DNA from 2 places in the Halomonas sp. IOP_31 genome. Region 2 is predicted to be linked to the other one. Evidence: riboswitches for the same ligand, from Rfam matches in the RefSeq annotation. Region 2 holds a riboswitch; the other holds the start of a gene.
The links. A riboswitch is a leader RNA that binds a small molecule or an ion and turns the genes downstream of it on or off. The one in region 2 is predicted to bind thiamine pyrophosphate.

Region 1: linked by a shared signal. The riboswitch ahead of thiC (phosphomethylpyrimidine synthase ThiC) and the one ahead of K7I12_RS04235 (sodium:solute symporter family transporter) in region 2 are both predicted to bind thiamine pyrophosphate.

The regions. Positions count from the first base shown of each region.
Region 1 covers NZ_JAIRBP010000013.1:26,313-41,509, reverse strand. Annotated here, with positions in the region: gene ispD (2-C-methyl-D-erythritol 4-phosphate cytidylyltransferase) at 1-31, opposite strand, end outside; gene ftsB (cell division protein FtsB) at 28-354, opposite strand; gene K7I12_RS08800 (Nif3-like dinuclear metal center hexameric protein) at 488-799, shown strand; gene K7I12_RS08795 (TspO/MBR family protein) at 796-1,326, shown strand; gene K7I12_RS08790 (NUDIX hydrolase) at 1,510-2,067, opposite strand; gene K7I12_RS08785 (CoA pyrophosphatase) at 2,157-2,792, shown strand; gene K7I12_RS08780 (2OG-Fe(II) oxygenase) at 2,801-3,472, shown strand; gene K7I12_RS08775 (enoyl-CoA hydratase-related protein) at 3,495-4,274, opposite strand; gene K7I12_RS08770 (MFS transporter) at 4,365-5,768, opposite strand; gene K7I12_RS08765 (VOC family protein) at 6,084-6,467, shown strand; gene K7I12_RS08760 (DUF4870 family protein) at 6,506-6,886, shown strand; gene K7I12_RS08755 (lysophospholipid acyltransferase family protein) at 6,896-7,840, shown strand; TPP riboswitch at 7,977-8,108, shown strand; gene thiC (phosphomethylpyrimidine synthase ThiC) at 8,178-10,082, shown strand; gene K7I12_RS08745 (L,D-transpeptidase family protein) at 10,249-11,301, shown strand; gene cyoE (heme o synthase) at 11,446-12,354, opposite strand; gene cyoD (cytochrome o ubiquinol oxidase subunit IV) at 12,347-12,679, opposite strand; gene cyoC (cytochrome o ubiquinol oxidase subunit III) at 12,676-13,296, opposite strand; gene cyoB (cytochrome o ubiquinol oxidase subunit I) at 13,299-15,197, opposite strand, start outside.
Region 2 covers NZ_JAIRBP010000004.1:142,038-157,234, forward strand. Annotated here, with positions in the region: gene K7I12_RS04180 (LysR family transcriptional regulator) at 1-673, opposite strand, end outside; gene K7I12_RS04185 (hypothetical protein) at 686-1,051, opposite strand; gene K7I12_RS04190 (nuclear transport factor 2 family protein) at 1,048-1,350, opposite strand; gene thiO (glycine oxidase ThiO) at 1,435-2,589, opposite strand; gene K7I12_RS04200 (IclR family transcriptional regulator) at 2,841-3,641, shown strand; gene K7I12_RS04205 (putative bifunctional diguanylate cyclase/phosphodiesterase) at 3,674-5,962, opposite strand; gene K7I12_RS04210 (hypothetical protein) at 6,253-6,708, shown strand; gene K7I12_RS04215 (malate dehydrogenase) at 6,858-7,961, shown strand; gene K7I12_RS04220 (hypothetical protein) at 7,977-8,147, shown strand; gene K7I12_RS04225 (XRE family transcriptional regulator) at 8,345-8,581, shown strand; gene ilvD (dihydroxy-acid dehydratase) at 8,632-10,323, opposite strand; gene K7I12_RS04235 (sodium:solute symporter family transporter) at 10,472-11,869, opposite strand; TPP riboswitch at 11,859-11,976, opposite strand; gene K7I12_RS04240 (hypothetical protein) at 12,174-12,851, shown strand; gene K7I12_RS04245 (CoA-acylating methylmalonate-semialdehyde dehydrogenase) at 12,932-14,431, opposite strand; gene K7I12_RS04250 (protein adenylyltransferase SelO) at 14,541-15,197, opposite strand, start outside.

The DNA of each region.
Region 1 (15,197 bases), on a different contig from region 2:
GCACGATCAGCCACAACGGCGTCCCGTTCATGAGCCGCTCCCGGTGCTCGGGGCCCGGCCCGACTCACCAGCGCTGCCCTCGACGCCAGGCACCCAGAAGAACTGCTCGTCCTGGCGCACCATGCCGATGTCGCTGCGCGCGCGCTCCTCGATGGCATCGAGGCCATTCTTGAGATCGACGACCTCGGCGGCCAGACGCTCGTTGCGCGCCCGCTGGGTGTCGTTCTCCGCCGCCAGCGAATCGGCGCGGGCGCGAATAAGTGTCAGCTCGCGCAGCCCGCCCTCGCCGAACCACAGGCTGTACTGCAGCAGGCCGAGCAGCGCGATCAACAATACGCCAAGCCACTTGAGCATGCGGATATCCGTTTCGGTTTAGGCATCGCCGGGCATTATGCCATCATGAAGCGGCGATTGCCGACGCCCGGCCCCATCGCTGATCGGCTTTGCTGTGCGTTCGTCATTACCCGTAAGCCCACTGGAGACGTTTATGTACAAGCTCGCGTTCTTCATCCCCGTCGACGCCGCCGAGGCCGTCAAGGAGGCCGTGTTCGAGAGCGGCGCCGGACGCATCGGCGATTATGAAGCGTGCTGCTTCCAGACTCGGGGCACCGGCCAGTTTCGTCCCATGGGCGGCGCCGACCCGCATATCGGCCGGGTCGGCCAGCTCGAACGGGTCGACGAGCTCAAGGTCGAGCTGGTCTGCCGCGACGAGCGCATCCACGCCGCGGTCGCCGCGCTCAAGCTGGCCCACCCCTACGAGGAACCGGCCTATGAAGTGTGGCGGCTGGAGGACATATGACATATAGATATGGAAGCATTCAGGCAAATGCAAGACGCTTACATCGGCGTCATCAGACCCTCGGTCTCGCCGGCTGGCTGGCGGTCAGTTTCATGACCGCCGGGATCGGCGCCATTGCCTCGGTGAATGCCACGCAGTTCTACGCCGCTCTCGCGCAACCCAGCTGGGCGCCGCCCGCCGGTGCCTTCGGGCCGGTATGGACGACGCTCTTCGCGCTGATGGGCATCGCTGCGTGGCTGGTCTGGCGTGAAGGCGGCTGGCGCCGGCAGCGGGGTGCGCTGGCGCTGTTTCTCGTCCAGCTCGCCGTCAATGCGTTATGGAGCTGGCTGTTCTTCGTCTGGCACCTGGGGGCGCTGGCCCTTGTCGAGGTCATCCTGCTGTGGAGCATGATCCTCGTCATGTTCATCGCCTTCTGGCGCGTACGCCCGCTGGCTGGACTTCTGTTGTTGCCCTATCTCGTCTGGGTGTCGCTGGCCATGGCGCTGACCTACAGCGTATGGCAACTCAACCCGCAACTGCTGGGGTGAATCGCACGGCGCCAATCGGGAACGAGTTCCCTCCCACAAAAATCCCCGGCCCCATGCTCCAAATGGCCATCCAGGCCGGGTCGCGTGGGAGGCAATTTATTCCCAATAGCGAGGCCTTGACGTTTCACGCTGATCTGCGAAGAACCCATTTATTCCCGATGACAGTGCGCAGAAGCTCAGTGGTCAGGCGCTGCCGAAATAGCGCTCGCGGTCTTCCTCGCCGATGTCGCTGACATGCAGCGGAAAGTCGCCCTGACGGCGATCGCTGAAATAATGGCGCAGGGTGCGCTCGATGGTGGGAAACGCCAGCGCGTCCCAGGGGATCTCGTGCTCGGCGAACATCGCCACTTCCAGGCTTTCCGGGCCGGCGGCGAAACCACCCGTGAGCTCGGCACGAAAGATCATGTAGACCTGGTCGATGTGCGGTAGGTTGATCAATGTGTACAAATCCTGCAGCTCGACCTCGGCACAGGCCTCTTCGCGGGTTTCGCGGGTCGCCGCCTCGCGGGTCGTCTCGGCGTTTTCCATGAACCCGGCCGGCAGCGTCCAGTAACCGTGACGCGGGGCGATGGCACGCCGACACAGCAGCACGCGCTCGTCGCGCACCGGCAGCGTGCCGGCGACGATGCGCGGATTCTGATAGTGGATGGTGCCGCAGGTGTCGCACAGATAGCGCGGGCGGTCGTCGCCCTCGGGGATCGCGAAACGCACGGGCTGGCCGCAGTGACTGCAGAAATTCATGGGCTCCTCGGGCGGCACGACGTCGCTTGACGCCTTCTTTTTTCGGCTGGCCGGCTGGATAATAAGAACATTAAATTCTCGGAACGCCCATGTTAGAGACACTTCACGAGCGCCTGCAAGCGCACACGCCGCGCAAGGTCGGCCTCGCCCTGCCCCGGGCGGCAGTGTTGCTGCCGATCGTCGAGCGTGCCGAGCCGACGCTGCTGTTCACCCGGCGCGCCGGGCATCTCAAGCAGCATGCCGGTCAGGTGGCCTTTCCCGGCGGCAAGCGCGAACCCCAGGACCCGGACCTGCTGACCACCGCGCTGCGCGAGGCCGAGGAAGAGATCGCCCTGGCGCCCGGGCGGGTGCGTCTGCTCGGCCGCTTGAGCGACGTGATCTCGCTGCACGGCATCCGCGTCACCCCGTTCGTCGGGGTGATCCCCGCCGACCTGGCGCTGCGCCCGCAACTCGGCGAGCTCGATACCATCTTCGAGGTGCCGCTGCGCTTCTTCCTCGACGATCGGCGCAGCCATACCGACGTCATCGAGGTCGATGGCGTACCGCGCTACGTGCCCAGCTACCCCGCCGAGGGGCATGTCATCTGGGGGCTGTCGGCGATGATGCTGGTCGAGCTACTCGCCGAGGGCTTCGGCTGCCCGGTGAGTCTGGACCACGCGCCGCCCGACAGCCCGCTGCGCTACCGGCCGGAACGCCGCCGGACGATTCCCGACATCGACGCTTAGGCCACCCAATGCTTGCGCCAGATTCCGCCAATCCGCTCTCGGGGCTCGATGGTACCGCGCTGACGACGCTGGTCGACCGGCTCGTCGACCACGGCTGGTTCGTCGGCGAGCGCTTTTTCGACCCGGCGCTGTGCCGCGCCCTGCACGCCGAGGTCCACACGCTCGCCGAACATCGCGCCTTGCAAACCGCGGGGATCGGCCGCGGCGAGGCGCACCGGCTGCGCCGCGATATCCGAGGCGACGCCATTCATTGGCTGAATCGCGACAGCCAGGCCCAGCGCGACTACCTGGCGTTGATGGCCGAGCTGCAGGGGCAGATCAACCAGGCGCTGTACCTGGGGCTGTTCGAGTTCGAGGCGCACTTCGCCCACTACCCGCCCGGCAGCTTCTACCGCACCCACCTCGACAGCTTTCAGGGACGCGCCAATCGGGTGATCTCGACGGTGCTCTATCTGACCCCCGACTGGCCGTCCGACGGCGGCGGCGAGATGGCCATCTATGCCGAGCACGACGACACCCGCGAACTCGCGCGGGTGCGTCCCGAAGCCGGCACCTTGGTATGCTTTTTCTCCGACCGGGTACCGCACGCGGTGCTGCCGACCCGTTATCCGCGTACCAGCATCGCCGGCTGGTTTCGCCGCAACGCCTCGCTGGGCGGGGTGATCGACCCGGCGCGCTGACCCGCCGGGCACGGCTGCGGGGTCAGCGCTGGAAGTCGGGCGGGCGCTTGTCCAGGAAAGCACTCATCCCTTCGCGCTGCTCGGGGCCGGCGAAACCCAGTGCGAACAGGCTGGTTTCCAGCGCCAGTGCGCTGTCCAGATGCTGACCCTGGCCGGCGTGAATGGCCTGCTTGGCGGCACGGATCGCCTGCGGCCCGTTGGCGCCGAGTTGCCGGGTCAATTCCTCGGCCAGCGTCTCGAGCTCCGCTTGCGGCACCACGCGGTTGACCAGGCCGACGCGTAGCGCTTCCTGGGCATCGATCTTGCGCCCGGTGGTGATCAGATCGAGCGCCATCGCCGGGCCGATACGCCGTGGCAGCCGCTGGGTGCCGCCGAAGCCGGGAATCACCCCGAGCAGCACCTCGGGCTGGCCGAACAGCGCGTTGTCGCTGGCCACCGCCCAGTCGCAGGCCAGCGCCAGTTCGCAGCCACCACCCAGGCAGAAGCCGTTGACCAGCGCGACGACCGGCACCGGCAGGCGCTCGAGACGCTTGAAGGTCGCCAACGCCTGGCTGGCGAAGTCGCGCGCTTCGTCGGGGCTCTTGTCGCGCATCTCGGCGATGTCCGCCCCGGCGACGAAGGACTTGTCGCCGGCGCCGGTGATCAGCACCGCGCGCAAGTCGTCGCGTGCGGCCAGGTCGTCGAGCACCCGCTCGAGCTCGCCGAGCAACTCGCTGTTCAGCGCGTTCAGCGCCTTGGGTCGATTCAGCGTCAACCGGGCCACGCCGCTGTGCTCGTTGACGCTAACCAATGCCTCGCTCATGCCGTCCTCCGCGATTGGGGTATCCAGCTTCAGCATAACCGCATCGCGCTGCGCCCGACATTGCACTATCGGCGGTCTACTCGGGTATCGCTAACTGCGCCAGTCGCCGGTCTCTTGCTCGAATTCGGCCCTGTGCGCCTCGCGCGCGGGCTCGCCAGGCGGCGGTTGCGAGGCAGTCGGCGGCGGCGGGCCGACCAGCGGCGCGGCGACATCCACGTCGGGCACCGCCTGCGACAGATCCTCGGCGTGCTCGTGATCGATCGCTCCCCGCACCAGCTCGTCGGTCACGCTGAGCTCGGCGCCCACCACCGTCTGCGGCGGGTTGGGCGTGAACGGCGCCACCGGCAGCGGCGCGGGACGGCGGCTGCGCCGCCAGGTGAAGAACAGCGTCAGCGCCGCGCCCAGCGCGGCCAACGACCAGAACAGCCCGGCGTCGCCGAGGGTCGCCATGATCGGCGAGATCAACGGCGGGCTGAGCGTCGAACCCAGTGCATTAATCAGCAACAGCCCCTGGCTCATGCGCACCAGCGCACCGGCCGGGGCGCGGTCGGCGGCGTGGCTCACCGCCACCGGATAGAGCGCGAACACGCCGCCGCCGAGCAGGAACAGCACGCCGGCCAGCAGCCACGGCCAGTCGGCCAGCGACAGCGCGCCCAGCGACAGCGCCAGGCTGGCGATGCCGATCAGGATCAGCACCAGCTGGCGGTCATGGCGGTCGGACCAGCGGCCGATGGGGTATTGCAGCAACATGCCGCCGAGCACCATCACCGCCATCATCTGGCCGATGTGCTGAACGCTGAATCCGCTGCGCTGCAGGTAGAGCGGCAGCAGCGAATAGAGCGCGGCGACCGCCAATCCCGAGCCGAAGCAGCCCATCACCCCGGTCGGGGTGAGCATGATCAGGCGCAACGGCGGCAGCGGCTCGGCGTGCTCGAGCAGCGGCGAGACCCGCGGAATCATCGCCATCGGCAGCACCGACAGCGACGCCAGCAGCCCGATCACCATGAACGGCACCTGCGCGCCGGCGGCATCGGTCACCCCCAGCAGCAGTTGGCCGATCACCCCGGCGGCATACAGCGAAATCATGTACAGCGCCAGTAGCCGACCGCGCACCCGGGTATCGGAGGCGGTCAGCAGCCAGCTCTCGATGACCAGATACACACCCACCGTCGCCCAGCCGCCGATCAGCCGCAGCACGAACCACGACCAGGGATTCAGCCATAACCCCGCCAGCAGCACGGTCACCGCCACCAACGAGGCGAAGCAGGCATAGGCACGGATGTGGCCGATGCGCAGCAACAGGCGGTCGTTGAGCAGCGCACCGATCGCCAGGCCGATGAAATACGCCGACGAGACCCAGCCGATCACTACCGCCGAGGCGCCGGCGGCGTCCAGACGCAGGGTGATCAGCGTTGCCAGAAAGCCGTTGCCAATCCCCAGGATGAAAAGGCCCAACAGGGGAGCCAGGGCCATGGCCAGTAACTGGGGCGACATGAAATGGGTGCCTCACGATCGATGGTAACGGCGGTGCCACGCCAATGTGGAACGCCAGACGGACAACGCTGTCATGGAAGTAGCGCAATTTCGCGGGGACTATACGCCGGCGCCTGCCGGCAACAAAGCATTTTTGCGCGGCCAGCACCGCCCGTTGTCACAGCGTATTAGCGGTTGGCGATTCATGCCACTGGTCACTCGGTGACGCGGGACAGCGACGCGCGTATCAGCGTATGCTGGAATACCGAGAACAAGCCGGGTCGCCGTCGCCGACCGGCGGCTGCGCAGCCATGAAAGCCCATGAGGAACATGCCAATGCTAGCGGGCCTGGACCATCTGGTCGTCACCGTCACCGACATCCCCCGGGCGGTGGATTTCTACACCCGGGTGCTGGGGCTGGAGGCGCGCTATCGCGACGCCGAGCGCGTCGACCTGGTGCTCGGCGACATCGCCCTGCGCCTGCATCCGGTCGATACCTCGATCGCGCCGCGCGCCGGCTGCCCGATGCCCGGCAGCCTGGACATCTGCTTTCGCAGCCTGCTGCCGCTCGACGAGGTACAGGCGCACCTCGATGCCCTGGCCATTCAGGTCGAGACCGGCCCGGTGGCCCGTCAGGGCGCCGGCGGGCCGATCGTCTCGCTGTATCTGCGCGATCCTGACAACAACCTGATCGAACTGTGCCGCCCCGATCGTCAATAGTTTCCATCCCCCCGCCTTCATCGACCTGGAGATCCGTCATGGCCGATCCGCTTTTCGACAGCCCCGAAACGTTCGCCGACGAAGCCCCGCAGCCTGCCGACACCACCATGGCCATGGTGGTCTACGCGTTGCTGCTGGCCGGCTTCGTGGCCGGCATCACGCCGATCGTCGGGGTGATCATCGCCTACGTGTATCGCGGCAAGGGCCCGCCGTGGCTGGATGGGCATTACCGCTACCAGATCCGCACCTTCTGGATCGGCCTGCTGTATGCCATCGTCGCCGCGCTGCTGTCGCTGATCGGCATCGGTCTGATCCTGATGCTGGGCTTGGCGATCTGGCTGATCGTGCGCTGCGTCAAGGGCTTCAAGGGCCTTCAGGAAAAGCGCGCGCCGAGCAATATCGAAACCTGGCTGTGGTAGCGTGACGGCATGAGTGACCGAACCGACCCCAGCGCCTTGCAAGCGCGCTTGATCGCCGCCCTGTGGCGCCTGCTGTCGCATGCCCGGCCCATCACGCTGTGGCGTCTGGCGCGCCGGTTGGGGCCGCTGGTCTATCGCTTCAGCGCCCGCGAGCGCAAGGTGACCGATATCAACCTGCGCGAGGTCTACCCCCAGTTCGACGAATCGCGGCGCGCTCACCTGGCGCGCGACAGCCTCCGTCATTCCACCGCGACGATGCTCGAGCTGGGCTTCGCCTGGATGGCCGATCCGGCCCGGGTCGAGGCCTCGATCCAGGCCGTGCACGGCCGCGAGCTGCTCGACGAGGCCCGCGCCGAGGGCCGCGGGGTGGTCGTGCTGGCGCCGCATTTCGGCAACTGGGAAGTCCTCAACTTCTGGCTGTCCGCACACTTCCCGTTCACGGCGATGTACGAGCCGCCCAAGATCGCCGAGCTCGATCCGCTGATCCGCCAGGGCCGCGAGCGCATGGGCGCGGCCTTGGTGCCCACCAATTCACGTGGCGTCGCCGCGCTGCTCAAGGCGCTCAAGCGTAGCGAGGCGGTGGGCATCCTGCCCGACCAGGAGCCCGACTGGCGGGGCGGGGTATTCGCCGATTTCTTTCATCGCCCGGCCTATACCGGCACCCTGCTGCCCAAGCTGGTGGCGCGCACCCAGGCCCGAGTGGTCACCGGCGTGGCCCGCCGCCGACAAGCCGGCGAAGGCCAGCCACAGGGGTTCGAGATCCATTTCCTCGCCGCCGACGAGCGCGTCTACGATGCCGACGAGGCCATCGCCGCACGCGGCGTCAATGTCAGCGTCGAGGCGGCGATCGCCCTCGATCCGGCGCAGTATCAGTGGGAATACAAGCGCTACCGCAAGACCCCCGAAGAGCAGCAACAGCGCAGCGACTACCGCCGCCACCGGCTCTATCGCTGAACCCGCACGGCTACTTGGGGCGCATGATGCCGGGCCTTGCTGTCGCACGCGGCGCGAAGGTCGCCTTCCTTTCGCACACCGCTTGACCGGCGCCGCGGCGTTACCCACACTGCCGACTGTGCGGGCGCGTTCCCGCACACGCTTGACGGGGTGCCGGTGGAACCGGCTGAGATCGCCTTATGGCACGGCAATACGCCGTGGCGTCATGGCGGGGCCCGTTGAACCTGAACTGGCTAGGACCAGCGTAGGGATCAAGCGACATGCAGCCGGATTCCATCGGCCTGCCTCTGTCCTCCCGGCGGTCCTCCCTGACAGCGCCTACCCAAGGGAGAACACCATGAGCAAGACCACCCACTTCCTCGCCGAAACGGCCCAAGTCGACGAAGCGGCCATCCAGGCCTTGCCCGGATCGCGCAAGATCTACGTCGAGGGTACGCGTCCCGACATCCGCGTGCCGTTGCGTGAGATCAGCCTCGCACCAACCACGACTTCCGGCGTCGATGAAGCCAATCCGCCGCTGCTGGTCTACGACACCTCCGGCCCCTACACCGACCCCGACGCCCACATCGACCTGCGCCAAGGCCTTGCCGAGCTACGCCGCGCCTGGATCGACGAGCGCGACGACAGCGAGCGGCTCGACGGCCCCACCTCCGAGTATGGCCACCGCCGCGCCAACGACCCGACGCTGGCCCCGCTGCGCTTCGACCTGACGCGTACGCCACGGCGCGCCAAGCCCGGGCGCAACGTCACCCAACTGCACTACGCCCGTCAAGGTATCGTCACCCCGGAAATGGAGTTTATTGCCCTTCGCGAGAACCAGCGCCGGCAAGCACTCTCTACAAAGTACGCAGGTACCGAAGAAGTCGAACGGATACTCGGCCACCAGCACCCGGGCGAAAATTTCGGCGCCCGCCTGCCCGAGGAGATCACCCCGGAATTCGTGCGCGATGAGGTTGCCGCGGGCCGGGCGATCATTCCCTGCAACATCAACCATCCGGAATCCGAGCCGATGATTATCGGCCGCAACTTCCTGGTGAAGATCAACGGCAATCTGGGCAACTCGGCGGTCACCTCCTCCATCGAGGAAGAGGTCGACAAGATGACCTGGGGCATCCGCTGGGGTGCCGACACCATCATGGATCTGTCCACCGGCGCCAACATCCACGAGACCCGCGAGTGGATCATCCGCAATGCCCCGGTGCCCATCGGCACCGTACCGATCTACCAGGCGCTGGAGAAGGTCAAGGGTGCAGCCGAGGACCTGACCTGGGAAATCTTCCGCGACACCCTGATCGAACAGGCTGAACAGGGCGTCGACTACTTCACCATCCACGCCGGCGTGCTGCTGCGCTACGTGCCGCTCACCGCCAGGCGCGTCACCGGCATCGTCTCCCGCGGCGGCTCGATCATGGCCAAGTGGTGCCTCTACCACCATCGCGAGAGCTTCCTCTACGAGCACTTCGAGGAGATCTGCGAGATCTGCAAGCGCTATGACGTCGCCTTCTCGCTGGGCGATGGCCTGCGCCCGGGCTCGGTGGCCGACGCCAACGACGAGGCCCAGTTCGCCGAGCTCGAGACCCTGGGCGAGCTGACCCGCATCGCCTGGCAGCACGACGTCCAGGTGATGATCGAGGGCCCCGGCCACGTGCCCATGCAGCTGATCAAGGAGAACATGGACAAGCAGCTCGAGTATTGCGACGAGGCGCCCTTCTACACCCTCGGCCCGCTGACCACCGACATCGCCCCGGGCTATGATCACATCACCTCCGGCATTGGCGCGGCGATGATCGGCTGGTACGGCTGCGCGATGCTCTGCTACGTCACGCCCAAGGAGCACCTGGGCCTGCCCGACAAGGACGACGTCAAGACCGGCATCATCACCTACAAGATCGCCGCCCACGCGGCGGATCTCGCCAAGGGTCATCCGGCCGCACAGAGGCGCGACAACGCCTTGTCCAAGGCGCGCTTCGAGTTCCGCTGGGAGGATCAGTTCAACCTCGGCCTCGACCCGGACACCGCGCGGAAATACCACGACGAGACCCTGCCCAAGGACTCGGCCAAGGTGGCGCACTTCTGCTCCATGTGCGGTCCCAAGTTCTGCTCGATGAAGATCAGCCAGGAGGTCCGCGACTATGCAACCGAACACGGCCTGGACGGCGACCGGCAAGCGGTGATCAAAGGCATGGAAGAACAAGCCGAGCGATTCCGCGAGCAGGGCGGCGAGCTCTATCGCGACGTCTGAGCGCCGCGTCGACCTCTGACGACACCGCGCCGCGCCGACCACACCAGTCGCGCGGCGTCTTTGGTTCGGACTCTCGAAGCGCCTTGCCATGGACCCGGAACGCGGGTTGGTATAGCGTACCCGCGATGACACACCGGATGGCTACCGGCACACAAAGGAAATCAGGATGCACAAGACACTAGGCGGCAAGACGCTCGGTCTACTGGTGGGTTTGCTGGCGCTGTCGCGGCTGACCATGGCCCAGGTAGAGACCCCGGCCAACGAGCCGGTGGGCCATTACCCATTGCCCGAATCGAGTGACATCGTCGGCCAGATACGGACCGTCGAGGCCAGCGGTGAGGAGACTCTAATCGATATCGGCCTGCGCAATGGCGTCGGCTACAACCCCATGGTCCTGGCCAACCCCGAGACCAATGTCTGGGTGCCGGGCGAAGGCACCGAGGTGGTGGTGCCCACCCGCTTCATCCTCCCGCCGGGTCCGCGCGAGGGTATCGTCATCAACCTGGCCGAGATGCGGCTGTATTACTATCCGGACACCGCGAAGGGCGAGACGCCCCGTGTCGAGACCTATCCCATCGGCATCGGCCGCATGGACTGGCAAACCCCGCTCGGCCGCACGACGATCACCGCCAAGGTCGAGGATCCCGCCTGGTATCCGCCGCAGAGCGTCATCGAGGAAAGCGCCAAAAACGGTAAAAAGCTGCCTTCCGTCATCCCCGCCGGGCCCGACAACCCGTTGGGCAAATATGCCATGATCCTCGGTATACCGGGCTATCTGATCCACGGCACCAACCGCCCGGCCGGGGTGGGCATGCGCGTCTCTCATGGCTGTATCCGTATGCTGCCGGAGGATATCGCCGATCTGATTTATCGCGTCCCGGTCGGTACCTCGGTGCGCCTGATCAACCAGCCGGTCAAGTTCGGCTGGGATAACGCCGGCATCCTCCATGCCCAGGTCTACCCCGAGGTCTACCCCGCTCAGGCCGGCGCCGACAACGCCGATGCACGCCTCGACGAAGCCCTGGATGCCGCGACTCAGGCAGCGGCCGGCCGGCGTTTCCTGGTCGATTATCGCCGCCTGAAACAGCAGCTCGAAGCCCCCGACGGCATGCCCGCCGCACTGTCGCTCGCCGGCCGCCCCTTCCCGCTGCCCGAGCCGCCGCTGGCGTCACTCTACAGCCAAGTGGCAACCAGTTCAGCCCAGACTCCGCCGGAGTAGACCTCGCCGAATTAGACGTGAGCCATGCCTGGCGCACCACGAACCAAGCCACACGCTCGCGTGTGGCTTGGTTCGTTCGCAGACACTCCTGGTACGGAGACGCTCCTGGTGCGGAGACGCTATAGCTTGTCAGCGATGCGCGTCTCAGCGTAACGAGGTCCATAACACCGGCGCACCGGGTAGCTGGAAATCGATGGCCATCATCACGCTCAAGGCGGTAATGGTGAAGATCGAGAAGATGAAGACCTTCTTCGCCCATGCCTCGTCGTTGGTCGTGCGAAAACCGGCCAGCGCCATGTACAGCCAGTAGCCGCCCATCGCCGCGGCGACGATGAGATAGCCATAGCCCGCATAGCCGGCGACGCTGAGCAGCAGCGTCGCCGCGAGGAACGCGACGATATAGCCGGCGATATAGTGCTTGGCGGTTTGCACACCTCGAATGACCGGCAGCACCGGAATCGATGCAGCGCGATAGTCCTTGAAACGGAAGATGGCGATCGCGTAGGAGTGCGGCATCTGCCACAGGCAGAAGATCAGCAGCAGCGTCAGCGCACCCAGGTCGAACTCGTTGCTGACCGCGCAGTAACCGACCACCGGCGGTGTCGCTCCCGACAGGCTGCCGATCAACGTACCGTACTCGGAGTGGCGCTTCAGATAGAGGCTGTAGGCGCCCACATAGATCGCGAAGCCGATCGCCGCGAACAGCAGGGCCGTCGGCGTGGTGCCGATGTACAGCACACCGAAGCCGGCCAGCCCCAGCAACGTGGCGAAGACCAGCGTCGCTCGGGGCGACACCAGCCCCTGAACCAGTACCCTGTCCTGGGTGCGCTCCATCAGCCGGTCGATATCGCGATCGATATAGTTGTTGAACGCACAGCCGGAAGCGATCACCAGCGCAATGCCCACCACCGTGGCCAACAGGAGCACGAAGTCCACGTTGCCCTGCGAGGCCAGGAAGAAGCCCCCGGCCACGGAAATCAGATTGCCGAAGATGATCCCGGGCTTGGTGAGGGAAACAAACGCCCTGGCTTTCACCTGAAACGACTTACCCACCGAGCATCACGTTCGCATGCAATTGGCGCATGATCCATATCGAACCGCCGACAATCAGGATCAGGATCGCCACGGTGAAGACCAATGTCGCGAGTTTCCAACCCTCGTCCGCCTTGGCGTTCAGGTGCATGAACAGCACCAGCTGCACCGCGATCTGGAACACGGCCGTCACCAGGATGGTGAGCACCGTCGTCAAGGTACTGAAAGCGCCTGTCATGACGAGCGCGAACGGTATCGCGGTCAGCACGAGAGAAACGATCAGACCGATCACATAAGAACGCACACTGCCATGACTGTGCTGATCGTGAGAGGCTTGTCCGCTCATATCAGGACTCCTATCAAATAGACCAGGGAGAAAACGCAGATCCAGACGATATCCAGGAAGTGCCAGAACAGACTCAGGCACATGATCCTCGATCGTGTCATCTCGTTCAGGCCCTTGGTCTGCAACTGGACCAGCATCACCAGGATCCAGATCAGACCAAAGGTCACGTGCAGACCATGGGTCCCCACCAGCGTGAAGAAGGCCGACAGGAAAGCGCTGCGATCAGGCCCAAAGCCCTCGAGTATCAACTCCGTGAACTCGTAGAGTTCCAGGCCGATAAAGCCGGCGCCCAGCAGGAAAGTGGCCACCAGCCAGACCTTGACCTGCGATACACGGTCGGCGTTCATCGCCAGCACCGCCATGCCGAAGGTGAAGCTGCTCACCAGCAGCAGAAGGGTGTTGACCAGGATCAACGGCAGATTGAAGATCTCGTCCGGTGTCGGGCCGCCCGCCGTGCCCGAAAAGAGCACACCATAGGTGGCGAACAGCACCCCGAAGATTACCAGGTCGCTCATCAGATAGACCCAGAAACCAAACTGCTTTATCTCTGAGGCATCGTGGTGCTCATGCCCGGACTGGGCATGAGCGTCGTGCTTGTTAAGAGTATCGGTTGCCATGATTACGCCTGCACCCCCAGGTTATCATCCTCGTTACGGGCATCGCTGCCGGCATTGACAAGTCGTGCATGGTGCTCTTTCTCGATCCGCTCGACTTCCGCCGCCGGAATGTAGTAGTCAATGTCGTCATTGAAGACCCGCATCATGAAGGCGATGAACATGCCCGCGGCACCCACGCCGACAAGCCACCATATATGCCAGACCAACGCAAAGCCGAAGGCGATACTGAACGCGCCGATGATCGGGCCCGCCGCCGTATTTCTGGGCATGTGAATATCTTCATAGGGCGGTGCTGACTGCTCGAACTTGCCGTGCTTCTTGAGTTCCCAGAAAGCATCGCGAGATTCGACATGCGGCAGATGCGCGAAGTTATAGTGCGGCGCCGGTGACGATGTCGCCCACTCGAGTGTCCGGCCATCCCACGGGTCGCCGGTGATATCCACATTCTTCTTGCGATCGCGAACACTCACGACGAACTGGATGGCGGTGCAGGCGATGCCCAGCAGGATCAGTATCGCCCCCACCCAGGCCACGATAAAGTACGGCTGCCAGTCGGGATTGGCGTAAGACTGCATGCGACGCATGGCACCGAAGAAGCTCAGCACGTAAAGCGGCATGAAGGCCACATAGAAACCGGTGATCCAGAACCAGAAGGAACGCTTGCCCCATTTTTCGTTGAGCGTGAATCCGAAGGCCTTCGGGAACCAGTAAGTCATCCCCGCCATCATGCCGAACACCACGCCACCGATGATGACGTTATGGAAGTGGGCGATGACGAACAGGCTGTTGTGCAGCACATAGTTGGCCGCAGGAATCGACAGCATCACACCGGTCATCCCACCGATGGTGAAGGTAATGATGAAGCCGATCGTCCACAGCACCGGTGACGTGAACGACAGCCGGCCACGGTACATGGTGAACAGCCAGTTGAAGATCTTCACCCCGGTCGGAATGGCGATGATCATCGTCGCGATCCCGAAGAAGGAGTTGACATCGGCGCCCGCGCCCATGGTGAAGAAGTGGTGCAACCAGACAGTGAACGACAGAAAGGCAATGACCGCTGTGGCCCAGACCATGGTGGTGTAGCCGAACAGGCGTTTCTTGGTAAACGTCGCGACGACCTCGGAGAACACCCCGAACGCCGGCAGAATCAGGATGTACACCTCAGGGTGGCCCCAGGCCCAGATGAGGTTGACGTACATCATTATATTGCCGCCCATGTCGTTGGTGAAGAAATTCATCCCCAGGTAACGATCAAGGGTCAGCAACGCGATGGTCGCGGTCAGAATCGGGAAGGACAGAATGATCAGCACGTTGGTGGACAGCGCTGTCCAGGTGAAGATCGGCATGCGGAACAGCGTCATGCCTTTGGTGCGCATCTTGAGAATGGTGACGAAGAAATTGATACCGGTCAGCGTGGTACCGATTCCCGATATCTGCAGCCCCCATATCCAGTAATCGACCCCCACGCCGGGACTGTACTTGATCCCCGACAAGGGCGCGTAGGCCAGCCAGCCAGTCTTGGCGAACTCACCGACGAACAGCGAGATCATGGTCAACGCCACACCGGCGATGAACAACCAGAAGCTCAGGTTGTTCATGAACGGGAAGGCGACATCGCGCGCACCGATCTGCAGCGGCACCACCAGGTTCATCAGGCCGATGACCATGGGCATGGCGACGAAGAAGATCATGATCACGCCGTGGGCGGTGAATATCTGATCATAGTGCTCGGGAGGTAGATACCCCTCGGCGCCGCCGGCGGCCATGGCCTGCTGGGTACGCATCATGATGGCGTCGGCAAACCCCCGCAGCAGCATGACCAGGGCCACCAGGAAGTACATGATACCGAGCTTCTTGTGATCGACGGTGGTCAGCCACTCCGACCACAGCCATTTCCA
Region 2 (15,197 bases):
CGAGATGCAGCCGGGCGGGCAGTTCCAGCTGGTTGAGCCGCAAGTGTCGCTCGATCGCCTGGCCGATCAGCGACTGCGGGGTGTAGCGCACGAAATCCAGCTGCCGGGCCAGCCAACGCAGGTTGTCGTGGCCGCCATGCCAATGCCGAGGCAGTACCAGCACGAAGGGTTCGTCGAGCAGCGAATGGCGCTCGAGCCCATCGTAGTTCTCGAGCCGGTCGTCGGAGACGATGATATCGACGTGACGGGTCAGCAGCGCATGGCCGTGCAGGTGGGAGAGCCCGGTGGTCAGGGTGTAATCGCGGGTATGACGCTTGATCGCCTCGATCAACGGCTGGCCAACCGCGGTGGCCAGCGAATCCACCAGCGCGATGCGCACCTGATGAAGCTGCTGGAAGGCGCCGCTGCGCAGTTCGCGCCGCGTTGCGCGGGCCTCGCCGAGCATGCGTTGGGCTCGGTCATAGAAGAAGCGCCCCGCGGCGGTCGGCTCCAGCGGCCGGGCGTGGCGCAAAAACAGCGACACCCCCAGCGTTTCCTCGAGATTGGCCAGGCTCTGCGAGACCGACGACTGCTTGAGTCCCAGGTGCAGCGCCGCCGCCGTCTGGCTGCCCCGCTCCAGGGTCTCGACGAAGATTTCCATGCTGCGCAGATCGAAGCCGAATGCCCCACGCATATCGCCACCTCGTTAGCGGGCCGATAAGGGCGCCGCACGATACCGAGCCTGCCGGCGCTCTTGTCGACGACCATGCGGCATTCGCCGTGCCTCGGCAATGCCCTTTGCGCTGGGCCATGCGAAGATGCGACTGGAGCCGATCGAGCAACGAGCCATGGTACATTGTGCCAGCCGGCGTCCTGCCTGGGCCGAGTACATCACCCCGTTGCCGCCATAGCCCAGCGCGTGATGGCCGCCGGGCTGGGGATCGCAGTCGATATCGGCGATCAGGCTTGAAGGTTTGCATGCCCGCCACGCACTCCTCGTGCATCCTGAGCGCCCCGGCGTGGCGTTCTTCACCGCGATCTTGCCGTCGCGGAAGGTGAAGGCGTCGATCATGCGCGCCTCGGAGCGGACGCCATCCACGGTCGTGCCCTTGCAGGTGCTCTCGCTAAAGCCCCGGTCCCCCACCACGACATGTTCGCCATCGACCCAGGCCGCGTCCGGCGCACCTTCCACGCATTCTCGAGGGCCTGACGCACCTCGGCCTGCCCGACGAAGCGCTTGCCCATCAGTTCCGGTCCGGCAAGGGCATGGAATTCGCAATCCTCGGTCATCATCGCCATCACCGCATCGATGTCGTGGCGGTTCAAGGCCTCGCTGAAGGCTTCCAAGAGTTCAATACCGAGCTGGCTCATGTGGTTCCCCTCGACTGGGGTAGTCCGCGATCGGCCAGCGGCCACCGCGATGACTTCGAGGGTAGTGCCAAGCATCCGCATGACTTAGCGCCAGTGGGGAGTCGCTTGTTGGGCCAGCATGGCGGGCTCATGATCCGTGGACGCCGGTACCCGGTAGGGCGCGGTATCGACGATCGGCTCACGTCCCAACAGTTGATCGACCAGCAGGCGCGTCGCGGCCGGCGCCAGCACCAACCCATTGCGGTAATGCCCGGCGTTGACGAACAACCCGGCGATGCCCGGCACCTCGCCGATGAAGGGCACGCCCTCGGGCGAACCGGGGCGCAGCCCCGCCCAGTGATGCTCCACCTCGCACTCGGCCAGCCCCGGCAGCATGGCAACCGCACTGGCATGCAGCGATGCATGGGCCGCCGCGGTGGGTGTCTTGTCGAAGTCGGCCTCCTCCAGCGTGGAGCCGATCAGCACCCGGCCATCGGCGCGCGGAATCAGGTAGCGCCCGTCCTTCAACACCACGCGCTCGAGCAGTTGCCGACAACCGGTCGTCAGCGGCGTCTTGAACAGCATCATCTGGCCCTTGACCGGGCGCACCGGCAGCGCCACCCCGACTTCACCCAACAGCCGTCCACTCCAGGCACCGCCACAGACGATCACGCGTGCCGCCCCGAAATGCCCCCCGGCGGTCTGCACGCCCGTCACCCTGCCCCGTTCGACGACCAGCCGCTCGACCCGGCAGCCCTCGTGCACGGCGACCTTCGGCAAGGTGCGCAACCGGGCGCGCAGCGCCTGGCCCAGCCGCGGGTTGCGGATGCTGCCGAGGGTCGGCATCCACAGTCCATCGTCGAGCCCGGCCGCCAGGTGCGGCTCCTTGCCATAGACGAAATCGGCATCCACGCGCACCAGCGGCTTGCCCCGTTGCCGCGCCCACGCCACGGCGTCGGCCTCGTCGTCGACGTGGAGATACAGCAATCCCGTCTGGCGGTACTCGGGGTCGATCCCCGTCTCCCCGGTCAGGCGATTCGCCAGAGCCGGGTAACGTCCTTCGGACCACTCGGCCAGACGCGAGATCGCCTCCTCGTAGCGCCAGGGATACAGCGGCGAGACGATACCGCCCCCGGCCCAGGAGGCCTCCTTGCCGCATTCGCCGCGTTCGAGCAGCGTTACCGAGTGGCCGGCCTCGGCCAGTTGCCAGGCGGTCATCATGCCGATGACACCCCCGCCGATGATCAGGAAGTCCTGCATGCCATGCCCCTCCGATAGTCGCTCGTGCCCGGCCTTTGCGCGGTGGCGACCGCACAGCCACGGCGCCCCTGCCACGTGGCGATAAAGCCAACCGGAACGCTGGATTCCAACGAATGGAACATGGGGAAAGAATCTAGCGACCGTCTCGCCTCATCGTCAATGAATATTTCAAAAAATGGTATGCTTTTTACCAAATATAGGAATTGGTATATTGCTCTCATGCCCACGACCATCCGTACGAGAGGCTCGACATGACGTCTGACGTAGCCAAGATCGATGGCGACACGCCAACGATGCGCCTGCTGGCGCTGCTGGAAGTCATCGCGGAAAAGGATCAGTTCTTCACGCTGCAGGGGCTGGTGGAGGAGACCGGGCTGCCCAAGCCCACGCTGCACCGCATGTTGCAACAGCTCGAGGCCGCCGGCATGCTGCAGCGCGATGGCGACAGCCGACATTACGGGACCGGTATGCGTCTGCGGCGTCTGGCCGAGACCCTGCTGATGAACAACACCGTGCACGGCGCTCGTCATGGCGTGCTCAGCCGGCTAGTCGAGGAGATCGGCGAAAGCTGCAACATCACGGCTCTGTCGGGCAACGAGGTGCTGTATCTCGATCGTGTCGAGACCAGCGCGCCGCTGCGCTTCTACCTGCACCCCGGTTCACGGGTGCCGGTGCATGCCTCGGCGAGCGGCAAGCTGTTTCTGGCGCAGATGCCACCGGCCCAGCGCAAGCGGTTGCTCGCCCACGTGACGCTGGAGCGCTTCACGCCCAACACCCGGGCGGATGTCGAGGCACTGGAACACGAGATCGAGCGTGTGCGTCGCGACGGCTACGCCTTCGACGACGAGGAGTTCCTGCCGGGACTGCTGTGCATCGCGGTGCTGGTTCCCGGCAGCAAGGGGCGCTCGAATCTGGGCATTGCCGTTCAGGCACCGACCATGCGCCTGACGCCGGAGCGCGCCCGGGAGTTCCTGCCGGCCCTGCAACGGGCAGCCGAGGCAATTGCCGCCATCGATGCCGAAGCCGCACCCGGCAACAGTGCATCCGCTTGACCGGCGCCATATGCCCGGCTGTTCGGGAGCGCTCACGCCGTGCTCTGACAATCGTTGATCGCCGCGACCAGCGCATCGAACGGCAACGGACGAAAGAACCAGAAGCCCTGGAAGATGTGACAGCCGTTGCGCAGCAGGAAGTCGCGTTGCGCGGCGCTCTCGACGCCCTCGGCGACGACCGTCAGATGCAGGTTCCGAGCGATCGTGATGATCGTCTGGACGATCGCCTCGTCATTCGAGTTGTCGAGTTCCTGAATGAAGCTGCGATCGATCTTGAGTTCGTCCAGCGGCAAGCGTTTCAGGTAGGACAGCGACGAGTAGCCGACCCCGAAATCGTCGATCGCCAGGCCCACGCCGATACGCTTGAGGTCGCGCATCGTCTCGATCGTCTCGATCAGGTTGTCGATCATCACTCCCTCGGTGATCTCGAGCTGCAAACGCGACGGATCGATGCCCGAACGCTCGATGCAGCGTCCGATCGAGGCGACGAACTCGGGCTGGCCGAACTGGCGCGGGCTGATATTGATCGACAGCCGAGGGAGCTGCCGCGCATCGAGTCGCATGAGCGCCTCGCAGGCCTGGTCCAGCACCCACTGGCCGATATCGAGGATCAGCCCGCTCTCCTCGGCCACCGGAATGAATTCGACCGGCTGGACCATGCCGCGCTTCGGGTGCAACCAGCGCAACAACCCCTCGCCGCCGACGATCCGTCCATCGCCGTCGACCTGGGGCTGAAAATGCAGCTGCAATTGGTCGCCTTCGAGCGCCAGGCGCAGGTCCTGCTCGAGATTCAGTCGCCATACCGCCGCCGTGTGCATGCTCGGCAAGTAGCCGCAGGCCTTCGCGCGCCCCTCCGTCTTGGCCTGGAACATCGCCGTTTCGGCCTGCTTGAGCAGCCCGGTCGCGCTGCTCTGCTCTTCGCCGAACAGCGCAAAACCGATACTCGGCGTCACCAACAGCGGTCGATCGCTGAGATGGTAGGGCTCGGAAAGCGCGCTCATGACACGCTCGGCAACGCCGTTGACGCCATCGATCACCTGCTGACGATCGCCTCTGATGCGTGCGACCACCACCACGAACTCGTCGCTATTGACGCGCGCGGCGATGTCGCCATCGCGCAGCAGCTCGGTCAGGCGGCGCGCCGTGGCATTGAGCAGCCGGTCGCCGACCGAGTGGCCAAGCGACTCGTTGACCTCCTTGAAGCGGTCCAGATCGATGAACAGCACCGCGCCGTGCTCGCCACGGTGGGCCGATTCGGCCATCAGCTGCGCCAGACGCTCGCTGAGCAGGCGCCGGTTGGGCAGTCCTGTCAGCGCATCGTAATAAGCCTGACGGTGGATGGTCTCCTCGGCCTGGCGCCGCTCGGTCAAATCCTCGACGACCGCCACGCCGGCAACGATAGCGCCCTGATCGTCACGCACGCCGCTGAACAGGATTCGCACCGGCAAGGCCGGGCCCGATGCCGTCAGCATGCTGTAGTCGCCCTCGTAATAGCCTTCGCCATGGCTCAGCGCACGTTGCACGGCCCGCTTGACGCGGATGCTCTGCACGGATTCCAGCATGTCGAACCCCAGAAAGCGCTCGCGGGACTCGCCGGTAATCTGAAGCAGCTTGTCGTTGCAGTCGGTAACCCGGCCCTGGGCGTCGAAATGCAGCATGCCCAGTGGCGAGGCCTGGAAGATGGTGTAGTAGCGGCTTTCGCTCGCGCGCAGCGCCTGCTCGCGCGCCTCGCCCTCGGCCTGGAGATGAAAGTTGTCGCGCAGGATGCGGTTCCAGCGATGGCTGACGGCCAGCGTAAAACCCAGGAAGAGCCACACCATCGCCGCCGCGGTCAGCGACGCCGGGCCGCCCAGCCACAGGTAACGCAGGCTCAATGGCAGCAGTGTAAGAATCAGGAACGTCGCCGCGATCGGCCACACCGGCGCCATGGTCGCCGCCCCGCCCGAGGCGATGCCGGCCAGCGCCACGACCAGGATCACCTGATGCTGGAAGTCGGAGACCGGAAACAGCCATAGACCACATGCGCCCCACAGCAAACCGCTGGCGGTCGAGCCGATCGCGTAGCCGATCATCCAGCGCCGCGCCGCTTCGGCCGGCGGTTGCTTGCGCTGAAAGCGCCAGGCCAGTCCCAGACGGGCGAACGTGATCAGTACCACCGCCGTCACCCAGGCCAGCATCTGCCGCTGGTCGACGACCGACCACAACGAGACCAGCAGCAGCCCCGCGACCAGTACCACCGAGACCATCGGCAGCCACAACCCGTCGTAGAGGATGCGCACCTGTTCGCTGCGTATCCGCAAGCGCTGTGTCGCGCCGTCCATGCTTCCCCGTGTACGCTTCGTTGAGGCTTCCAATACCCGGCCCCTTTTATGTCCCTGCCCGGTTAATCATCGCTGAAAACGCTCGCCCAGCGATCCGTTAGCGTCACGTCAGCCTTTTACCTCAAGGATATCAGGCGACATGCGAAGATCTTCTGTCCGTGATCGAACGCCCTTCAGCTAAAATAACCAACCCTTCATGCCGCGTATAGGTGCCAGAAGATTCGTATTGAGTGTCCCCGCGGCTGCTCTCCATACTGACTATCCACTCACACGGACTTGTGAGGGTTCTAGTGCAGCCGTCAAACGCTCCTTTACCGCTCTATCCTGGGCACTGGTATGCCTGGCAATGCATCAGCGCCGACGACGGCGCCGACAGCTACTTTTCGCCGGCCTATCTGAAACGGATAGTGGCGCGGGGCGGCCTGGCGCCGGTACTGACGCTGGCGATAGCCAATGTGCTCAATCTCGACCGGCCCCAGGACGAGATACTCTCGCTGCGCACCATCCGCCACGATTGCCGGCTACTGATCGCCGACGTCATGGAGCCGGGACAAGCGCCCGCCAGCACTGTCATCGTCACGCCGATCACCTTCGGCTGGCTGCGTCGCCATACCCCGCACATCCTCGACCAGCACCCCTCGACACTGCTCGATCATGCGGACACGGCCAGCGCCGATCGCTACCTGGGACGGGCCTTTCCCTATGTGGCAAGACCCAGCCTGTGCCACGATGGTGGGGGTCGCTGAAAATTCTCCAGCCCTCTATGCTAGCCTGTATGTCGGGCTCCGCGGAGCCCGACGGCCATTTTTCAGCGCGCAGCCATCGGCTTCGATCGGGCCAGATGACGATGTCGCGTGGCTAGCGCCACCATCCAACCAGCCTTGGGAACCCAATGATGAAACGCCCCTTCCGCATCGCCGTCACCGGCGCCGCCGGTAGCATCAGCAACTCGTTACTCTTTCGTCTCGCCGCCGGCGAGGTCTTCGGCACCGATCAGCCCATCATCTTGCAGCTGATCGAGCGCAGCGAAGCCATGGAAGCGCTACGCGGTCTGGCCATGGAGCTCGAGGATTGCGCCTTCCCGCTGCTGCATGCCGTGCGGCTGCACGACAACCCGGAAGACGGCTTTCGCAATGTGCATTTCGCCTTTTTGATCGGCGCCAAGCCGCGTGGCCCGGGCATGGAGCGTGCCGATCTGCTGGCCGCCAACGCCGAGATCTTCAGCCGTCAGGGCCGTGCGCTCAACGACCACGCCAACCCCGACGTCAAGGTGCTGGTGGTCGGCAACCCGGCCAATACCAATGCGCTGATCGCCAGTCGCAACGCGCCCGACCTGTCGCCGTCGCAGTTCACCGCGATGAGCCGGCTCGACCACAACCGCGCCAAGGGCATGATCGCCAACCGCACCGGCTTCAACACCGCCGACATCCGCAAGGTCGCCGTGTGGGGCAACCACAGCGCCAGCCAGTTTCCCGACGTGCGCAACGCCGAGGCGATGGGCGAACCGATCTGGCCCGGGCTCGATCACGACTGGGTCGACAACACCTTCATTCCGCGCGTCCAGAAGCGCGGCGCCGAGATCATCGACGCCCGCGGCCAATCCAGTGCCGCCTCGGCCGCCCAGGGCGCCATCGATCACATGCGCGACTGGTACATGGGCACGCCCGAGGGCGACTTCGTCAGCATGTGCATCGTCTCCGACGGCAGCTACGGCATCGCCAAGGGCATCGTGTTCTCGTTCCCGGTGCGCTGCCGCTACGGCCGTTACCAGATCGTCCAGGGCCTGCCCATCGACGACGCCGCCCAGAAGCGCCTCGACGCCACCGAAAAGGAGCTGCTCGAGGAGAAGGACGCGGTCAAGCACCTGCTGCCGGCCGAGACCGAGGACGCGCACAACAACCTGAGCGTCAGCCTGCGCTCCGGGGCCAATCGTTACGGCGAGGAAGACCGTGACGACGACAGCGAGGCCTGCGTGCTGCGTACCGATCGGGTCATCTAACGCACGCCCCTCCCGTTGCACGGCGCAACGCCGTGCAACGGTATTCCCCTGCCGAACGCCCGCCGCGAGCCGGCCCTGGCCGATCGCGATATCGCCAACGCGGTGATGTACGCCATCAGCCAGCCCCAACACATCGACGTCAACGAGATCCTGGTGCGCCCCACGCCGCCACGCGACGAGATTTGACGCCTCGCGACGGTAGCGGCCGATGCGCGGCAAGATGCCCCTGAAAAAGCTTGAATTTGCACTGGTCGCGCGGGAAAAAATTGCGCATGCTTGAGGGGTCCGATTGTCACTTCTGGAGCCTCATGGACGCGGTACGACAAACCGGCAACTGTGCCTCACGCGCACAGTGCCGCAAACGGGACTTCGATGTTCGAGACATGGAACATCGCACCCGTCTGATGCGCATAGTCACTCGCCGCATCGCCCTTTCAGAACTCGGCAACCGTGAAATCGCCCGGCGCGCCGGCATCCCCTCTCAGCGCATCAGCGACCTGCTCGCCGGTCGTCTGGAGCATTTCTCCGCCGACGACCTCCAGGCGATCCGCGATCGGGTGGAAAGCGTCGTCGACGACGGCGAGTCAACCCCGAGCGTAGCCACGGCCACGCCACCCTGAGGAGCCTGTGTCGGGCTGGGCGCTGACCCGTTGTGGATCGCGGCCATCGGCTACTCCGGCAGGTCCGTCACCGCTCCAAGCGATGCCGAACTCACGGTGCGCGCATACTTGGCCAGCACCCCGCGCCGATAGCGCGGTTCGGGCTGGCGCCAGGCCGCGCGGCGCAGCTCGAACTCGTCGTGACTGAGCGCGACGTTGATGGTGTCGGCCTCGGCATCGATGGTGATCTCGTCACCATCCTCGACCAGCGCGATCGGCCCGCCGTTGAACGCCTCCGGCGAGACGTGGCCGACCACGAAACCGTGGCTGCCGCCGGAAAAGCGGCCATCGGTGATCAACGCCACCCGATCGCCCAGCCCACGCCCCATGATCGCCGAGGTCGGGGTCAGCATCTCGCGCATGCCCGGCCCGCCGCGCGGCCCCTCGTAGCGGATCACCACCACCTCGCCGGCGACCACGCTGCCGTCGTTGATGCGCGCCTGGGCCTCCTCCTCGGAACCGAACACCCGCGCGCGGCCGGTGAAGCGCGTGCCCTCCTTGCCGGTGATCTTGGCCACCGCGCCCTCCGGCGCCAGGTTGCCATGCAGGATGCGCAGATGGCTCTGCGCCTTGATCGGCGCATCGAGCGCCGCGATGATCCGCTGATCGTCCGGGTACGGCGCGACCTCGGCGAGATTCTCGGCCAGCGTCTTGCCGGTCACCGTCAGGCAATCGCCGTGCAGCAGGCCGGCCTCGAGCAGCGTCTTCATCAATGGCTGGATACCGCCGATCGCCACCAGTTCGCTCATCATGTAATGCCCGCTGGGCCGCAGGTCGGCGAGTACCGGCACGCGCCGGCCGATCCGCGTGAAGTCGTCCACCGAAAGCTCGACGCCGATGGCGCTGGCCATCGCCAGCAGATGCAGCACCGCGTTGGTCGAGCCGCCCAGCGCGATGACCACGGTGATGGCGTTCTCGAAGGCATCAGAGGTCATGATGTCGCTGGGCTTGAGGTCACGCGCGAGCAGCGCGAGCACCGCCGCCCCGGCGGCACGGCTGTCGTCGCGCTTGGTGTCGGAGACGGCGTTCTGCGCCGAGGAGTTGGGCAGGCTCATGCCCAGCGCCTCGATCGCCGAGGCCATGGTATTGGCGGTGTACATGCCGCCGCAGGCGCCCGGTCCGGGAATCGCCGTCTCCTCGATCTGCTTGAGCGCGATCAGGTCGATGTCGCCGCGCGAGTGGGCGCCCATCGCCTCGAACACCGAGACGATGTCGGTGTGATTCGCGCCCGGCAGAATGGTCCCGCCGTAGACGAACACGCTGGGCCGGTCGAGCCGCGCCAGGCCGATCAGACAGCCCGGCATGTTCTTGTCGCAGCCGCCGATCGCCACCAGCCCGTCGAAGCCCTCGCAACCGGCCACCGTCTCGATCGAGTCGGCAATCACCTCGCGCGAGACCAGCGAATACTTCATGCCTTCGGTACCGTTGGCGATGCCGTCCGAGATGGTGATGGTATTGAACACCACGCCCTTGCCGCCGGCCTCGTCGGCTCCCGCCCGGGCCTGCTCGGCGAGTTCGTCGATATGACTGTTGCAGGGCGTGACCTGGCTGGCGGTGGAGGCGATGCCCACCTGCGGCTTGCAAAAATCGTCGTCCTCGAAGCCCACCGCACGCAGCATCGCGCGGCTGGCCGACTTGCCAGGGCCGTCGACCACCGGGCTCGAATAGCGACGACGCGGGTCGGCGTGGGGTTCATCACTCATCACGGCTACTCCCTGAACTGGTCACGTGGGCGGGTCTGTTGCGAGGCTGCATAACAGCCTAGCCGACTCAGTCTGAAAGCGCGGCGGCCCGCTTGCAAACTGCCTCCGGTCGCGGAGTGGCACAGCGGGCAGCCAGCGAGCCAGCCGATCACTGGGCCGACAGCGCCCTCACCGGCCGCAGCCATGCCACCGCCACGCTCACCACCGCCGACGCCGTCAGCGCGCCGAGGAATGGCGCCAGCGTTGGCGCGCCGCCTGGGAAGCTCGCCGCCAGCAGACCGCCTGCCAGGCTGCCCTGGGCGATCCAGCCCGGCAGCACCGCGCCGCTCAGCCCGGCCAGCCCACCGGCCACCGCCGCAGCGGTGCTCATCCGCGACCAGAGCCCCAACAGCACCGGCACCACCGCCGTGGCGCATAACAGATCGGCGATCAGAAACAGCCGCAGCACCGACACGCCCTGCAGCGCCACCAGCATTGCCGGCACCATCAACGCCAGGGTGATCCAGCGCGCCCCGCTCAGCGACAGCCCGCGTCGGTCGAGGCTGTCACCCTCGCCGACCAGTAGCGAGGCGATGCCATTCTGCAGCGTATCGACACTCGAGGCGACCAGCGTCACCGCCAGCACCAGCGCCAGCAGGCTCAGCCAGCCCGGCGCGCCGTTCAGCAGGGCGAAGAACGGCATCGGCGGCTCGCCGAGCCGGGCGCCGCTCAGCGCCGCGAGGATTCCCAACCCGCCGACGACGGCGACCACCACTACCGTCGTCACGGCGCCGAGTACGGCGCCGCGTCCCAGCGCCCGGGAATCGCGGGCGGCCCAGACGCGCTGCCAGTAACCCTGGTGGAACAGGTTGGCCGCGGTCACCGCGATCACCAGCGTCAGCGCCACGCCCAGCGCATCGCCGAACGCGACGTCGGGCAGTGCGGCCGAGGCCGGCAACGCGGGCATTCGCGCCAGCGCCACCCCGCCGACGACCAGCAGCAGCGCGCTCAGCAACAGCGCCTGCCAGCGGTCGGTGACCAGACTCGCGCGCAGCCCGCCCCAGGCGGTATAGGCCAGCGTGGTCACCGCCACGGCGACGATCGCCACGCTGCCCGACAGCGGCGAGAGCAATTCGGTGATCCCGCCGATGGCGCTCAACTCGGCGGCCAGGAAGCAGGCCATGTAGAGTACCGAGATCAGCGCCACGTAGCGGCGTACGCCACTGCCGAACCGCGCCGCGGCGAACTCGCCGATGCTGCGCCCCTCGGGCAGGCGACGGCGGATCGCCGGGCCGCACAATGCCAGCACGAGAAACGGCAGCGCCGAGCCGATGGCGTAGCCGGCCAGCGCCACCGGGCCGACGAAGGCCCCCACTTCCGGCGGGGCGAAGAGAATCCACGCGCCCATTCCCGAGGCCAGGAACGACAGCCCTAATGTGGTAGCCGGCTGCGAATTGCGCGCGGTCATGTAGTCGTCGAGCGCGTCCCCCGCGCGGCTCGCGCGCAGTCCCAGGATGGCAAACAACAGCAACGCCGCAGCGAGCGCGGCCAGGGTCGCGTAAAGCATGTCGCACTTCCTCCGCCGGTATGAACCGGATCAGGTTCCAGGGTCAGCGCTTTCGTAAAGCCGCACTCTCAGCCCGCCCTGTGGACAGGACTCCCCTGGCGACAGTGAATGTAGGTGTGTCGATTAAAGATTAACGCCGCAGCGCCGATAACCCAAGTTATGGCAAATTGTCGTAACCTCGGATGTGCCGGGCATAGCGTCCGGCCTGGCGGTGCTGCATGAACCGCCGGCTCAACGTATCATTCGACGGTCTGAAACGATGACACAACAACGAAGAATAACGCAGACATAGGGTCCAAGCGCCATGCCTTATCACGAAGCCAACGAGCATGCCCCCGGCCGGCTGCATGCGCTTTTCGCCGATCCCTACCAGGCGTTCGGCAATCACGTTCATGCACGCTGGGACCACCTGCCGGTCGCTCTGCACGCTCTGCTCGACCGCCCGCTGGCCGCGGCCGACCTGAAGGTGCGGGTGATCCACGGCTGGGAAAACGGCAACTTCCAGCTCGGCGAACTCAATCATAGCGATCATGCCCTGCGTAACCTCGCCGACCTGCGCCACGTCGAGGCCCGCTATCGCCAGGCGCGACGCGACGGCCAGGCGCTGCCCTGCGACGACCGCTCGCTGCTCGAAAGGCCGCTGGACGACGCGATCGCCCAGGCCGAGCAGGCCGGCCAGGCGATAGACGAGCTGACTCGCAGCACCCCGGCGCGCTGGCCCGCGTTCGACCAGGGGCTGCTTCTCTATACCTTCTTCAAGATCTATCATCGCCTTACCTACGGCGAGGACGACGTCTACCGCTCGATCCGCTGCCTGACGACTTCCGGGCCCTGCGAGGTCCACGAATTCCACCTCGAAGAGGGCGAGTTCGCCATCGTCACGCCCGCCGAGGGCGAGCCGCAGGCCACGACCCTGCTGGTGCTTCACGAAAGCCAGCTCGAGCCGGTCATTCAGTTGCTTCAGAGGTGCCGGATCGTCTAGACGCACTGACTCTTTGTTTCTCTCAACGCAGGACGGCCCCGTCTCCGGCGAGACGAGGCCGCGTTACAGCATGGTACGAATCAGCCCATCGAGATGGTGCTGTTGATTCCCGAGGAGACGTTTTCCGGCTCGAACCAGCGCGCGGTGACGGTCTTGGTCTGGGTCCAGAACTGGATCGCCTGCTTGCCGTTGGGCCCCAGGTCGCCGAGCTTCGAGGCCCGCGAACCGGTGAAGCTGAAATACGCCACCGGCACCGGGATCGGCACGTTGATACCCACCTGGCCGACGTCGATGTCGCTCTCGAAGCGCTTGGCCACCCAGCCGGAGTTGGTGAAGATCGAAGTGCCGTTGCCGTTGGGGTTGGCGTTGATGAACGCAATGGCGTCGTCCAGCGTGTCGACACCGACCACGCACAGCACCGGACCGAAGATCTCCTCGCGATAGATGGCCATGTCGGCGGTCACGTCGCTGAAGAGGGTCGGCCCGACGAAGTTGCCGTCCGGATAGCCGTCGACGCTCAGGCCGCGGCCGTCGAGCTTGAGCGTAGCGCCTTCGGCCTCGCCCTTGCCGATCAGCGCCACCACCCGCTCGCGCGCCGGCGGCGACACCAGCGGGCCCAGGTCGGCGTCGCGCTGGGTGCCGGGGCCGACGGTCATGGCGCGGGACTTGTCGACGATCTCGTCGAGCCACTCGCGCGCTTCGCCGACCAGCACCAGTACCGAGTTGGCCATGCAGCGCTGGCCGGCGGCGCCGAACGCCGAGCCCAGCAGGTTGTTGATCGCCTGGCTGCGATTGGCGTCGGGCATGATCACGCAATGGTTCTTGGCGCCCATCATCGCCTGCACGCGCTTGCCGGCGGCCCCGGCGCGGGCGTGGATCTGTGTGCCGACCGGCGTCGAACCGATGAACGACACGGCCTTGATGTCCGGGTGGTCGCACAACCGGTTGGCGACCTCGGGGCCGCCGTGCACGACGTTGAGCACACCGGGCGGCACACCCGCCTCATGGGCCAGCTCGACCAGCCGCATGGTCGACGACGGGTCCTGCTCGGAAGGCTTCAAGACGAAGGTGTTGCCGGTGGCGATGGCCAGCGGAAACATGAAGCACGGCAGCATGATCGGGAAGTTGAACGCGGTAATCCCCGCGCCCACGCCCAGCGGCTGGTTGAGCGAATAGACGTCGACGTCGCTGGCGGCATTCTCGGCGATTTCGCCGAGCTGCAGCGAGGTGATCGAGCAGGCATGCTCGACCACTTCCAGGCCGCGCCCCACCTCGCCCTCGGCGTCGGGCAGGGTCTTGCCGTGCTCCTCGGTGATCAGCGCCGCCAGCTCGCCGGTGTGTTCGCGGATCAGCGCCTGGAAGGCGAGCATGATGCGCATGCGCTTGGCCAGCGGCACCTTGCGCCAGGTCTTGAAGGCGACCTGGGCGCTGGCCACCGCAAGGTCGACCTCCTCGACGCTGCAGAACGGCACCCGGGCGACGACCTTCTGGGTCGCGGGATCGATCACCTCGCGCCAGTCACCGGACTGCGACGGCACGGGCTTGCCATCGATATAGAGGGCGATATCTCGGACGGACATGCGGGCGGCTCCTGTTGTGATTGTGGCTGTCGCTAACATTCTTGCTATGGCCAGTTTACGCGCACGGCAACCCCGCACAACGCCTGCCCGCGTACGACTTTCGTCCGCCTCAGGTGCCGCAGAAGGTGCGCAGCACCTGCTCGCTGGGCGCGGCGGGCAGCGCGTACTCCTCGCGCCCCGGCTGCTCGTCGAAGGGTCTGGAAAGCACCTCGCGCAGCGTCTCGAAGGGCCCTAAGTCGCCGTCGTCCGCCGCCGTCAGCGCCTCCTGGACGCGGTGATTGCGCGGGATGTACCTGGGATTGGCCGCGCGCATGCGCCGGGCGATCTCGTCGGGCTCGGCCGCCTCGCGCGCCAGCCGCTCGCGCCACCGGGCGAGCCAGGCCTGGATCGGCTCGCTGCGTTCGAACAGCTCGAGCAGTACCGGTTCGGCCTCGGCCGAGGCCGCCACGTCACCGAGTTGCCGGAAAGTCAGGGTGAAGTCCGCGCGCCCCGCCTGCATCGCCTCCAGCAGTGAATCGACGAGCTCGCCGTCGCCCGCCTCCTCGCCGGTCAGGCCGAGCTTGGCGCGCATCACCGCGAGTTTCTCGGCCTCGAAGCGCCCCGGATAGGTCTCGATCACCTGGGTGGCTCTGGCAATGGCCTGCTCCTGGTCCGCGTCGATCAACGGCAACAGCGTCTCGGCCAGCCGCGCCAGGTTCCACTGACCGATGCCCGGCTGGTTGCCGTAGGCGTAGCGCCCGCCCTCGTCGATGGAACTGAACACGGT